Orrella dioscoreae: one gene and its partner. Each later gene encodes a partner of the first gene's protein in a complex. Links are inferred from orthologs where the notes say so. Each region holds a gene or a part of one and is shown in the gene's direction. Other genes may lie near its edges. The genes, in order: trxB and trxA.

Region 1 (6,009 bases):
CTGACGAAGGCCTTCAACTGGTCGGCCGCGCCGGCATGGGCCGGCACGGAGACGCCCAGCGTGGAAACGCTGAACAGCGCGGCAAGAAGGGCGGATCGCAACATGGCGGAAATCTCCTATTCGTCGTCCTCGCGCTTGGGCGCGAGGATTTCACGGTTGCCATTGGACTGCATGGCAGATACGACACCGGAGTTCTCCATCTGTTCCAGGAGCCGCGCGGCGCGGTTGTAACCAATGCGCAGGTGCCGTTGCACCAGCGAGATCGAGGCGCGGCGGTGCTTCAGCACCACTTCCACGGCCTGGTCGTACATGGGATCGGATTCGGCGTCGGCAAAGCCCGTGACGCTGCCCACGCCATCGCCCGTCTCGCCCTCGACGCCCCCTTCCAGCAGGCCTTCGATGTAGTTGGGTTCCCCCTGGGCCTTCAGGTGCTCGACGACGCGATGCACCTCGTCGTCGGACACGAAGGCGCCGTGCACGCGCACGGGCAGGCCCGTGCCGGGCGGCATGTAGAGCATGTCGCCCTGCCCCAGCAGCGCTTCGGCGCCCATCTGGTCGAGGATGGTGCGCGAGTCGATCTTGGACGACACCTGGAAGGCGATGCGGGTGGGAATGTTGGCCTTGATGAGGCCGGTGATGACGTCCACGCTGGGACGCTGCGTGGCAAGGATCAGGTGGATGCCCGCGGCCCGCGCCTTCTGCGCCAGGCGCGCGATGAGCTCTTCGATCTTCTTGCCCACCACCATCATCAGGTCGGCCAGCTCGTCGATCACCACCACGATCTGCGGCAGTTCGGACAGCGGCTCGGGCGCGTCGGGCGTCAGCGAGAAGGGGTTCGGAATGGGCTCTTCGCGCTTGGCCGCATCCTTGATCTTGGTGTTGTAGCCCGCCAGGTTGCGCACCCCCAGCTTGCTCATGATGCGATAGCGCTTCTCCATTTCCCCCACGCACCAGTTCAGCGCGTTGGCGGCGTGGCGCATGTCGGTGACCACGGGCGCGAGCAGGTGCGGAATGCCTTCATAGACGCTCATTTCGAGCATCTTGGGGTCGATCAGGATGATGCGGGTGTGGCTGGCATCGGCCTTGTAGAGCAGCGACAGGATCATGGCGTTGATCCCGACCGACTTGCCCGAACCGGTAGTGCCCGCCACCAGCAGGTGGGGCATCTTGGCGAGGTCGGCCACCACCGGATTGCCGGCGATGTCCTTGCCCAGCGCCATCGTCAGCACGGAATGGCTGGCATGGTAGGTCTGCGAGCCCAGGATCTCGGACAGGCGCACGGTCTGGCGGCGCGGATTGGGCAGCTCCAGGCCCATGAGGTTCTTGCCCGGAATGGTTTCGACCACCCGGATGCTGACCAGGCTCAGCGCGCGCGCGAGGTCCTTGGCCAGGTTGACGATCTGGCTGCCCTTCACACCGGTGGCGGGTTCGATTTCATAGCGCGTGATGACGGGGCCGGCCTGGGCCGCGACCACCACCACCTGGACGCCGAAGTCGGCCAGCTTCTTTTCGATGAGGCGCGAGGTGAACTCGATGGTTTCCGGCGTGACGGTTTCCACCGCCGCCTGGGGCGGATCCAGCAGGGAGATGGCGGGCAGGTCGCCATGCGCCGGATCGGCGAACAGCATCTGCTGCTTTTCCTTCTCGATGCGCTCGGACTTGGGCACCACCGTGATGGCCGGCTCGATGCGCACGGGCTGCTCGTGCACCAGCTTTTCCTGCTTGGCCACGACCTGCTCGGTGCGCACCTGCTTGGCGACCTCGCCGACCTTGCGGTCCTGGCGCGCCGCATAGGCATTGCGCAGGCGGCGCGCGCCCGTTTCGATCCAGGCGCCGACGCGTTCGGCCACCTGCAGCCACGAGAAATTGAAGAAGAGGCTCATGCCCACGGCCACCATCACCAGCAGCGCCAGGGTGGCGCCGGTGAAGCCCAGCGACTGGGCGGCCAGGCCCGACAGCGCCTGGCCGATGACGCCGCCCGCGCCGCTGCCGGCGTCGCTGCGGGCAGGCAGGGACATGCCGTAGGAGAAGAACCGCAGGGCTTCCAGGCCCACCGAGCCCACCAGCAGGATGAAGAAGCCGACGCCCTGCTCCCAGTGCACCCGCGGCAGCGTCTCCGGCTGGCCGCGCGTGCGCAGCTGGGTGGCCAGCCGGCGATAACCGGCGCGCACCCGGTGCAGCAGCAGGATGACCCACCACCAGGCGGAAAATCCGAACAGATACAGGAGGATGTCGGACAGATGCGCGCCGAAGACGCCGCCCTGGTTGTGCAGGGGCGCATCGGGCACGGAATGGGACCAGCCCGGGTCCTGGGGGTGCCAGGTTGCCAGGACGAGCGTAAGCCACACGGCAAGGGCCGCGAACAGGATCCAGCGGGCTTCGCGCAGCAACGACGACAGCCGTGCCTGCAAAGGGGACGGACCGTTGCGGGTGTTGCGGGAGGCGCGGGGGGAGGCTGCGGTGGTGCGAGACATGGGGGTCATTATAATTGGGCGTTACCGTGAAGGCTTTAGATACGAAAGGCTTTAGATACAGATGACCACGCCGAAACATGCAACCGTCCTGATCCTGGGATCCGGCCCCGCCGGCTACACCGCCGCCGTCTACGCCGCCCGCGCCAACCTGAACCCGGTGCTCGTCACGGGCCTGGCCCAAGGCGGCCAGCTGATGACCACCACCGATGTCGACAACTGGCCCGCCGACGCCGCCGGCGTCCAGGGCCCCGACCTGATGATGCGCTTCCAGCAGCACGCCGAGCGCTTCAACACCGAAATGCTGTTCGACCACATCGCCAAGGTCGACCTCACCAAACGCCCCTTCACCCTGACGGGCGACGCCGGCCAGGTCTATACCTGCGACGCGCTCATCATCGCCACCGGCGCCTCGGCAAAATACCTCGGCCTGCCGTCGGAAGAGGCCTTCATGGGCCGCGGCGTGTCGGGCTGCGCCACCTGCGACGGCTTCTTCTACCGCAACCAGGACGTGATCGTCGTGGGCGGCGGCAACACCGCGGTGGAAGAGGCACTGTACCTCTCGAACATCTGCCGCACCGTCACCGTCGTGCACCGCCGTGACAAGTTCCGCGCCGAGCCCATCCTGATCGACAAGATGATGGCGAAGGTCGAAAACGGCAACATGCGCCTGAAGCTCTTCTCCGAACTCCAGGAAGTGCTGGGCGACGACTCGGGCGTTACCGGCGCGCGCCTCCTGAACAGCCAGACCGGCCAGACCGAAGACCTGCCGGTCACCGGCGCCTTCATCGCCATCGGCCACCACCCCAACACCAGCATCTTCGAAGGCCAGCTGGACATGGAAAACGGCTACATCAAGACGCGCAGCGGCTTGAACGGCCTGGCCACCATGACCTCGGTGCCGGGCGTCTTCGCCGCCGGCGACGTGCAGGACCACGTCTACCGCCAGGCCATCACCAGCGCCGGCACGGGCTGCATGGCCGCGCTGGACGCCCAGCGCTGGCTGGAAAGCGCCGGCAACTGAAGAGGCGCCGCATGACTGTCGTTCATCACGGGGGCCGGGCATGAAGGGCGCCCGCCAAGGCTTCGGCGACCTCAAGGCACTGGCCAAGACGGCCGCCGACAACCAGCGCAAGGCCGAACGGCAAGCCGCGGCCCGTCCCGTCACGGCCGCCTCGGGCGCCGGGTCGGCCAGGGGCCAGGGCCCTGCCGCCACGCCCGCGGCGCCCGAGGACGTCGACGCGTTCCGCCGCCTGATGCAGTCCGTCACGCCCATCAAGACGGACCGCGTCGCGCGCGCCAACACGCCTGCCGCCCCCGCCGACGAGCAGCGGCGCCGCCGTGAATGGGCGATGGGCGGCCAGGCCGCCGCGCCCACGCCCGCCGCGCTGGAGCCGGTCTCGGACGAATATGTCTCGCGCCTGCTGACCGACGACGGCAGCGCCTTCGTGCGCACCGGCATGGCGCCGGACACCCTGCGCCAGTTGCGCCGGGGCGCCTGGGGCGTGCAGGCCGAGCTGGACCTGCACGGCATGACGGTGGAGCAGGCACGCCCCGCGCTGGCAACGTTCCTGAAGGCCGCCGTGGAGGCCGGCGCGCGTTGCGTGCGCGTCATCCATGGCCAGGGCCATCACTCCAGCGGCCCCCAGGCCGTGCTGCGCGACAAGGTCACGCGCTGGCTCGTGCAGCACGCCATCGTGCTGGCATTCGCCCAAGGCAAGGAAGCCGACGGCGGCGCGGGCGCGGTGCGGGTGCTGCTCAAGCAAGGCAGCGCCGGCAACTGAGATCAGGTGGCGTGGCGTGAGGGCCCAGCCCTCACTCGTCGCCACGGCGCACGAAATCCACCAGTTGCCGGGTCGCCGCGTCCGGGCGCGGCGTCAGCAGCGACACCACCACGGTCACCGCGAACGCCACGGGCGCGCCGAAGATGCCCGCGGCGATGGGCTGTATGCCCCACCACAGCGACACCGGCTCCGTGCGGGCGATGCCGAACAGCAGTTCGCGCAGCCAGGGTTCGGTGCGCGCCATGTACCAGGTGGTCACCGCCAGGCCGGCCAGGATGCCGCTGGCCGCGCCCCAGCGGTTGGCGCGCTTCCAGAACACGCCCATCACCAGCGCCGGGAAGAAGGTGCAGGCCGCGAACGAGAACGACGCCGTCACCATGAAGAGGATGTCGGCAGGCTTGCGCGCCGCCACCCAGGCCGCGCAGAAGGCCACGCCCAGCAACAGGATCTTCGACACCAGCACGCGGCGCGCGCCGCTCATGCGCGGCGACATCACGCGGAACCACGTGTCGTGCGACAGCGAGTTCGACAGGGTCAGCAACAGCCCGTCCGCCGTCGACAGCGCGGCGGCCAGCGCCCCCGCCGCCACCAGCCCTGAAATGACGTAGGGCAGCCCGCCGATCTCGGGCATGGCCAGCACCACCACGTCGCCGCCCATCTTGATCTCGGCGCGCTGCACGATGCCGTCGCGGTTCAGATCCACGATTTCCAGCAGGTGCGGGTCCACCGCGCTCCATGCCCCCACCCAGCTCGGCAGGTCCGCGAAGGAACTGCCCACCAGCTGGATCAGCACTTCGTGCTTGACCAGCACCGCCAGCGCAGGCGCCATGAAGTACAGCAGCAGGATGAAGGCCAGCGACCAGAACACCGACATGCGCGCATCGGACACCGATGGCGTGGTGTAGGACCGCATGAGGATGTGCGGCATGCCCGCCGTGCCCAGCATCAGGCACAGCACCAGCGCGATGAAATTGTTGCGCAGGTTGGCCTGCTCTTCGGGCGTGGGCTTGGGATAAGGCTCGGCGTGCGGCATGGCCGGCGCCGCCTGCGCGGCATAGGAATCGCGCGCCTGCGACCACGCGATGCGCGCGGCCTCGACGCTGGCCGGATAGATGGACAGTTCGCGCTCCAGCGTGCGGATGTCCACCATCGGCGCCTCGGCCTCCTTCAGCCCATCCAGCCGCTCGCGCAGGCGCGTGCGCTCCTGCGTCCACGAGGCGGGCAAGGCCTGCACGCGGGCCTGCATCTCGTCGGCGCGGAGCTGCCACATGGCCCGCACCGCGCGCTCCGCCGGGTCGAGGTCCAGCTCACGCTCGCGCTGCGTCACCTCTTCCAGCGCGATGCTGGCCGACCATTGCGGCACCGGGATGTCCGCGTGCTTGGCAGACAGCCAGAACACCGGCACCAAGTAGGCAATGACCATGATGATGTACTGCCCCACCTGGGTCCAGGTGACGGCACGCATGCCGCCCAGGAAGGAGCACACCAGCATGCCGCCCAGCGCGACGAAGATGCCCAGCTCGAACGAGATGCCCGTCATGCGCGTGGTGATGATGCCCACGCCATAGATCTGGGCGACCAGGTAGGTGAAGGAGCACAGCACCGCGCACGCCACGCCCGCCAGCCGCGGCAGGTCGCCGCCGTAACGCGCGCCCAGGAAGTCTGGGATGGTGTAGCGGCCGAACTTGCGCAGATAGGGGGCGAGCAGCAGCGCCACCAGCACATAGCCGCCCGTCCAGCCCATGATGTAGGCC
Region 2 (6,068 bases), 820 kb from region 1 along the record:
CCAGGCGCACGGCAGCGTCCTTGCCCGACTCGTCGCGCACGGCGTCCAGCAGGCCCAGCATCAAGGCCTTGGCCTGCTGCTGCTCGGGCGTCAGCACCTTCTTGCCGGTCTTGATCTTGGGGTTGGTGATTTCCTCGATCTCTTCCAGCACCTTCTGGCACGAGGCGCCAGGCGGCAACTCGTGCACCACCAGTTGCCACTGGCCGCGCGCCATTTCCTCGAACTGCCAGCGCGCGCGCGCCTTCAGCGACCCACGGCCGGAAGCATAGATCTGCGCGATATCCGCGGGCGCCGTGATGATCTGCCCGCCGCCCGCGAAATCGGGCCCCGGCACCAGCGCATGCAGCTCGCTGTCGGGCAGCTTGGGATTGCGCAGCAGCGCCACGCAGGCCTGGGCGACCTCGCGCAGGTTGTGCGCGGGAATCTCGGTGGCCATGCCGACCGCGATGCCCGAGGCGCCGTTCAGCAGCATGACCGGCAGGCGCGCGGGCAGCATGTGGGGCTCCTGCTGGCTGCCGTCGTAGTTCGGGCCGAAATCGACCGTGCCTTCGTCCAGCTCGTCCAGCAACAGGCGGGCGAACGGCGTCAGGCGCGCTTCCGTGTATCGCATGGCGGCGGCGTTGTCGCCGTCGCGCGAACCGAAGTTGCCGTGGCCGTCGATGAGCGGATAGCGCAGGCTGAAGTCCTGCGCCATGCGCACCAACGCGTCATAGGCGGCCTGGTCGCCGTGCGGATGGTACTTGCCCAGCACGTCACCGACCACGCGCGCGGCCTTCACCGGCTTGGCGCCCGAGGCCAGCCCCATGGACTGCATGGCGTACAGGATGCGGCGCTGCACCGGCTTCTGGCCGTCGCCCACGTCCGGCAGCGCGCGTCCGCGCACCACCGATACGGCGTAATCCAGGTAGGCCTGTTCGGCGTACCGGCCCAGCGTGATGGCCGCTTCGCCGCCGTCGGCGTCGAAGAGACCGGCTTGGTTGTCTTCACTCATATGCGTCAGATATCCAGTTCAGCGAGGTTGCCTTTCTCTTCGATCCAGCTGCGGCGCTGGGCCGACTCGCCCTTGCCCATCAGCATGTCGAACATGCGCGTCGTTTCCAGCGCGTCCATCTCGCCATAGCCCACCGGCAGCAGGCGCCGGGTGTCGGGATTCATGGTGGTTTCCCACAGCTGCACGGGGCTCATTTCCCCCAGGCCCTTGAAGCGGCTGATGCTCCAGGCGCCTTCGCGCACGCCTTCCTTGCGCAGCTTGTCCTGCACGGCCTCGAGCTCGCCCTGGTCCAGGCAGTAGAGCTTGCGCGCCGGACGCTTGCCCTGCGCCGGCACGTCCACGCGGAACAGCGGCGGACGCGCCACATAGACATGGCCGCGTTCGACCAGGCGCGGGAAATGGCGGTAGAACAGCGTGAGCAACAGCACCTGGATGTGCGAGCCGTCGACGTCCGCGTCCGACAGGATGCAGATGCGGCCATAGCGCAGGCCCGAGAGATCCACCTCCTGGTCGGGACCGTGCGGATCGACGCCGATGGCCACCGAGATGTCGTGGATCTCGTTGTTGGCGAAGAGCCGGTCGCGGTCGACTTCCCAGGCATTGAGCACCTTGCCGCGCAGCGGCAGGATGGCCTGGAATTCCTTGTCGCGGCCCATCTTGGCGGAACCGCCTGCCGAGTCGCCCTCCACCAGGAACACTTCGGTGCGCGTGGCGTCGCTGGACTCGCAATCGGTCAGCTTGCCCGGCAGCACGGCCACGCCCGAACTCTTCTTCTTTTCCACCTTCTGGGCAGAGCGCGCGCGCGCCTGGGCCTGGCGGATGGCGAGCTCGGCCAGCTTGCGGCCGTACTCCACGTTCGAGTTCAGCCACAGGTCCAGGGCCGTCTTGGCAAAGCCGCTGACCAGGCGCACCGCGTCGCGGCTGTTCAGCTTTTCCTTGATCTGGCCCTGGAACTGCGGATCCAGCACCTTGGCCGACAGCACGAAGCTGGCGCGGGCGAACACGTCCTCGGGCAGCAGCTTCACGCCCTTGGGCAGCAGGCTGTGCAGCTCGGCGAAGCCTTTCACGGCGGCGAACAGCCCTTCGCGCAAGCCCGCCTCGTGGGTGCCGCCAGCAGGCGTCGGGATGAGGTTCACGTAGGACTCGCGCACGGCGTTGCCGTCCTCGGTCCAGGCCACCACCCACTGCGCGCCCTCGCCCTCGGCGAAGGTCTCGTGGTCGCGTCCGGCATATTCACCGCCCTCGAAGAACGGCACCATCAACTCGGCGCCGGCCAGGGCTTCGGCGAGGTAGCCGTGCAGGCCCTTTTCGTAGAACCAGGTCTTGGTGTCCTGGGTCTTCTCGTTGCGCAGCACCACCTTCACGCCCGGCAACAGCACGGCCTTGCTGCGCAGCAGGTGGGTGAGCTCGGCCAGCGGGATGGCAGGGCTGTCGAAATACTTGGCGTCGGGCCAGACCCGCACGCGGGTGCCCGATTTCTTGCGGCCGCCCTCGGGGAACGGCGCGATGGGCTCGATGACGTCGCCATTGGCGAAGACCAGGCGGTGCACGCCCCCGTCGCGCCAGACGACGACTTCCAGGCGCGTGGCCAGGGCGTTGGTCACCGACACGCCCACGCCGTGCAGGCCGCCCGAGAAGGCATAGGCGCCGCCGCCCTGCTTGTCGAACTTGCCCCCGGCGTGCAGGCGCGTGAAGACCAGTTCGACGACGGGCGCATTTTCCTCGGGATGCAGGCCGACCGGGATGCCCCGGCCGTCGTCCTCGACCGAGATGCTGCCGTCGGCATGCAGGGTGACCTGCACCTGCCTGCCGTGGCCGGCCAGCGCCTCGTCGGCGGCGTTGTCGATGACCTCCTGCACGATGTGCAGCGGGTTTTCGGTGCGGGTGTACATCCCCGGGCGCTGGCGCACGGGCTCCAGCCCTTTCAGGACCCGGATCGAGGATTCGGTGTATCGCGGTGTGGTGGCCAAGAAGTTATCCCCAACTGCTGTGGAAAAAAACCGACATTTTACGGATAGCGCGAGGATTGTCGCGGTCCGAGCTGGAACGGGCATGAAGTGAGCAGGGTCGTTTGGGTCCGCCCCGCCTGCCGGTGGTATTCTCGATGGTATGCTTTCCTGCGTTACAGTTCCCGTCCCGCACTGCTGGCGCGGAACCACGCGGGACCCAGGCGTTCAACTTTCCGAACCATCTTCGTACCCAGCTCCCCGGGCCCAGGCCCCCGTGCCAGCGCGGCCCGATATCCGCGAGACAATCACCATGAGCGAAAACATCAAGACCGTCAGCGACGCCAGCTTCGAAGCCGACGTCATCCAATCCGGCCAACCCGTCCTGGTCGACTACTGGGCCGCCTGGTGTGGTCCCTGCAAGATGATCGCCCCGATCCTCGAAGAGGTCGCCGGCGAATACGCAGGCCGCCTGACGGTTGCCAAGCTCAACGTCGACGAAAACCAGGACATCGCCGCCAAGTACGGCATCCGTGGCATCCCCACGCTGATGCTGTTCAAGGACGGCCAGGTTGCCGCGACCAAGGTCGGTGCCCTGTCGAAGTCCCAACTCGCGGCATTCCTGGACAGTTCGTTGTAAACTGCGCCAATATTGTTTTTCTTCGCGCGGGCCCGTCTGTGGCCCGCCGGCATTCCCTCCTCCCTATCCCTTTCCCCCTCAAGCAATGCATCTCAATGAACTGAAGGCGCAGCACGTCTCGCAGCTGCTGGAAATGGCCGCAGGCCTGGAAATCGAGAACGCCAATCGCCTGCGCAAGCAGGAGTTGATGTTCGCCATCATGAAGCGCCGCGCCAAGCAGGGCGAGCAGATCTTTGGCGATGGCGTCCTGGAAGTGCTGCCCGATGGTTTCGGTTTCCTGCGGTCGCCGGATACCTCGTACCTGGCCAGCACCGACGACATCTACATCTCGCCTTCGCAGATCCGCCGCTTCAACCTGCACACCGGCGACTCGATCGAGGGGGAAGTCCGCACGCCCAAGGACGGCGAGCGCTATTTCGCGCTGGTCAAGGTGGACAAGGTCAACGGCGTGCCGCCCGAGTCCATCAAGCACCGGATCATGTTCGAGAACCTGACGCCGCTGCATCCCAACCAGCCGATGAAGCTCGAACGCGACATCAAGAGCGAAGAGAACTTCACCGGCCGGATCCTGGACATCTTCGCCCCGCTGGGCAAGGGTCAGCGCGGCCTGATCGTCGCCAGCCCCAAGTCGGGCAAGACGGTCATGATGCAGCACATCGCGCATGCCATCACGACCAACTTCCCCGACGCGGTCATGATCGTCCTGCTGGTGGACGAGCGTCCCGAGGAAGTGACGGAAATGCAGCGCACGGTGCGCGGCGAAGTGGTGGCGTCGACCTTCGACGAGCCCGCCACCCGCCATGTGCAGGTCGCTGAAATGGTGATCGAGAAGGCCAAGCGCCTGGTCGAGATGAAGAAGGACGTGGTGATCCTGCTGGACTCCATCACCCGCCTGGCGCGCGCCTACAACACCGTGGTGCCCGCATCGGGCAAGGTGCTGACGGGCGGCGTGGATGCCAACGCCCTGCAACGCCCCAAGCGCTTCTTCGGCGCCGCGCGCAACCTCGAGGAAGGCGGTTCGCTGACCATCCTCGGCACCGCGCTGATCGAGACCGGCAGCCGCATGGACGAAGTGATCTACGAAGAATTCAAGGGCACCGGCAACTCCGAAGTGCACCTGGAGCGCCGCCTGGCCGAGAAGCGCATCTATCCGGCCATGAACCTGAACAAGTCGGGCACGCGCCGCGAAGAACTGCTGATCAAGCCCGACCTGCTGCAGAAGGTCTGGGTGCTGCGCAAGTTCATCCACGACATGGACGAGATCGAATCCATGGAGTTCATCATGGACAAGATGCGCGCCACCAAGAACAACGCCGAATTCTTCGACATGATGAAGAAGTAGGACCGGCACAGGCCGGAGGGCTCCTCGCGGCCCTTGCGCCCGCGCAGACGCCAGGCTCGCGCCCCCAGGGGACGGCCTGGCGTCGTCGTTTGCGGCGCGGGAATCGATCCGGCCCGGCCCTCGCGGCCCGGTCTCAGTTGCCCACCGGCTCCGGCAGGCGGTCGGTCGAACGCTCGACCTTCAGGCCGGTGGCCGAGGTATCGATGGGCTCGACCTTGGGGTCCTCCCAGTTGCCGTGCACGCTGTACTCGGCCGTCATGGCGCGCGCCAACGGCGCCTTCAGCAGCCATTGCGTCAGGAACGCGCCGATCCCGATGATCGGATTGACCGCGATGCCCGCGGCAATCGCCGCGCCGCTGGCGTCCAGGTTGGGAATCACCACGGCGTGCAGGTCCAGTTGCTCATTGATGAGATCGGTGGAGCCCGCCAGCACGATGGTCGCGGCCGGGCCCGTCACCTTGAAGCCCTCGGTGCTGACCCGGCCATTGGCAAAGCGCTGCTGCGTGCGCAACGTATCGAAGGGGAAGCCTTCGCGCAGCGCCGACGCCGGATTCAAGTCCAGCCGTGCCAGCCGTTGCGCCGATTGCAAGGAGAGCAGCTCCAGCAGGCGCGCGCTGCGTGACTTCAGGTGCACGAAACGGCCGTTGTCCAGGCTGGCATCCAGCGTGCCCGTGAGATCGGCATAATCGTGCCGCCACGGCAGGTTGCGCCAGGTCAATTCCCCCTTGATCTCGCCATGTCCGCCGCTCACCCGATCGGGGAATCCCAGGCGGCCCAGCAGCTTGCCCAGGTCCGACACCTCCAGCCGCGCATCCGTGGTCAAGCCGCGATCCAGGCCGCTGGTGCGCCAGGTGCCCGTCGCGCTCAGCGTCCCTTCGGGCGTTTTCAGGGTCAGGCGATCCAGCTGCCAGCGGCGGCCACGCTCCTGGTTCCTGCCCTCCAGGTCCAGCTCGCCCAGCTCGCGCCCATACAGCGCCAGGCTATCCACCCGCAAGTCCACGCCTGGCAGATCGGACAGCGCATCCTCGCTGAAATTGGGTTCCTCGTCGCCCTCGGCCTTGGCCGCCGGCGGGTCTTGCGCGCCCGGCTCGGGGGCCGTGCCCAGCGCGAGCCGCTTGAAGCGCGCCGTCACCTGGCCGGCAATCGCCC

Evidence for each region.
Region 2: the proteins of trxB (region 1) and trxA are in contact, whole or in part, in a crystal structure (PDB 1F6M), measured with the Escherichia coli proteins. The link is inferred for Orrella dioscoreae from one-to-one orthologs.

What each region holds. Positions count from the first base shown.
Region 1 is NZ_LT907988.1:1,253,168-1,259,176, reverse strand. Bases 1,603-4,515 are described here. They hold trxB (thioredoxin-disulfide reductase), read left to right. Parts: upstream 1,603-2,535; coding sequence 2,536-3,495; downstream 3,496-4,515. Other genes in these bases: ODI_RS05695 (VC_2705 family sodium/solute symporter), read right to left, coding at 4,287-4,515; ODI_RS05700 (Smr/MutS family protein), read left to right, coding at 3,536-4,255; ODI_RS05710 (DNA translocase FtsK), read right to left, coding at 1,603-2,474. Also shown: outer membrane lipoprotein chaperone LolA, read right to left, coding at 1-113; more of ODI_RS05710, read right to left, coding at 117-1,602; more of ODI_RS05695, read right to left, coding at 4,516-6,009.
Region 2 is NZ_LT907988.1:2,072,504-2,078,571, reverse strand. The notes cover bases 1,942-4,913. They hold trxA (thioredoxin TrxA), read left to right. Parts: upstream 1,942-3,250; coding sequence 3,251-3,577; downstream 3,578-4,913. Other genes in these bases: rho (transcription termination factor Rho), read left to right, coding at 3,663-4,913; parE (DNA topoisomerase IV subunit B), read right to left, coding at 1,942-3,045. In the rest of the region: parC (DNA topoisomerase IV subunit A), read right to left, coding at 1-991; more of parE, read right to left, coding at 997-1,941; more of rho, read left to right, coding at 4,914-4,919; ODI_RS09695 (YhdP family protein), read right to left, coding at 5,053-6,068. UniProt on the Escherichia coli protein: Participates in various redox reactions through the reversible oxidation of its active center dithiol to a disulfide and catalyzes dithiol-disulfide exchange reactions.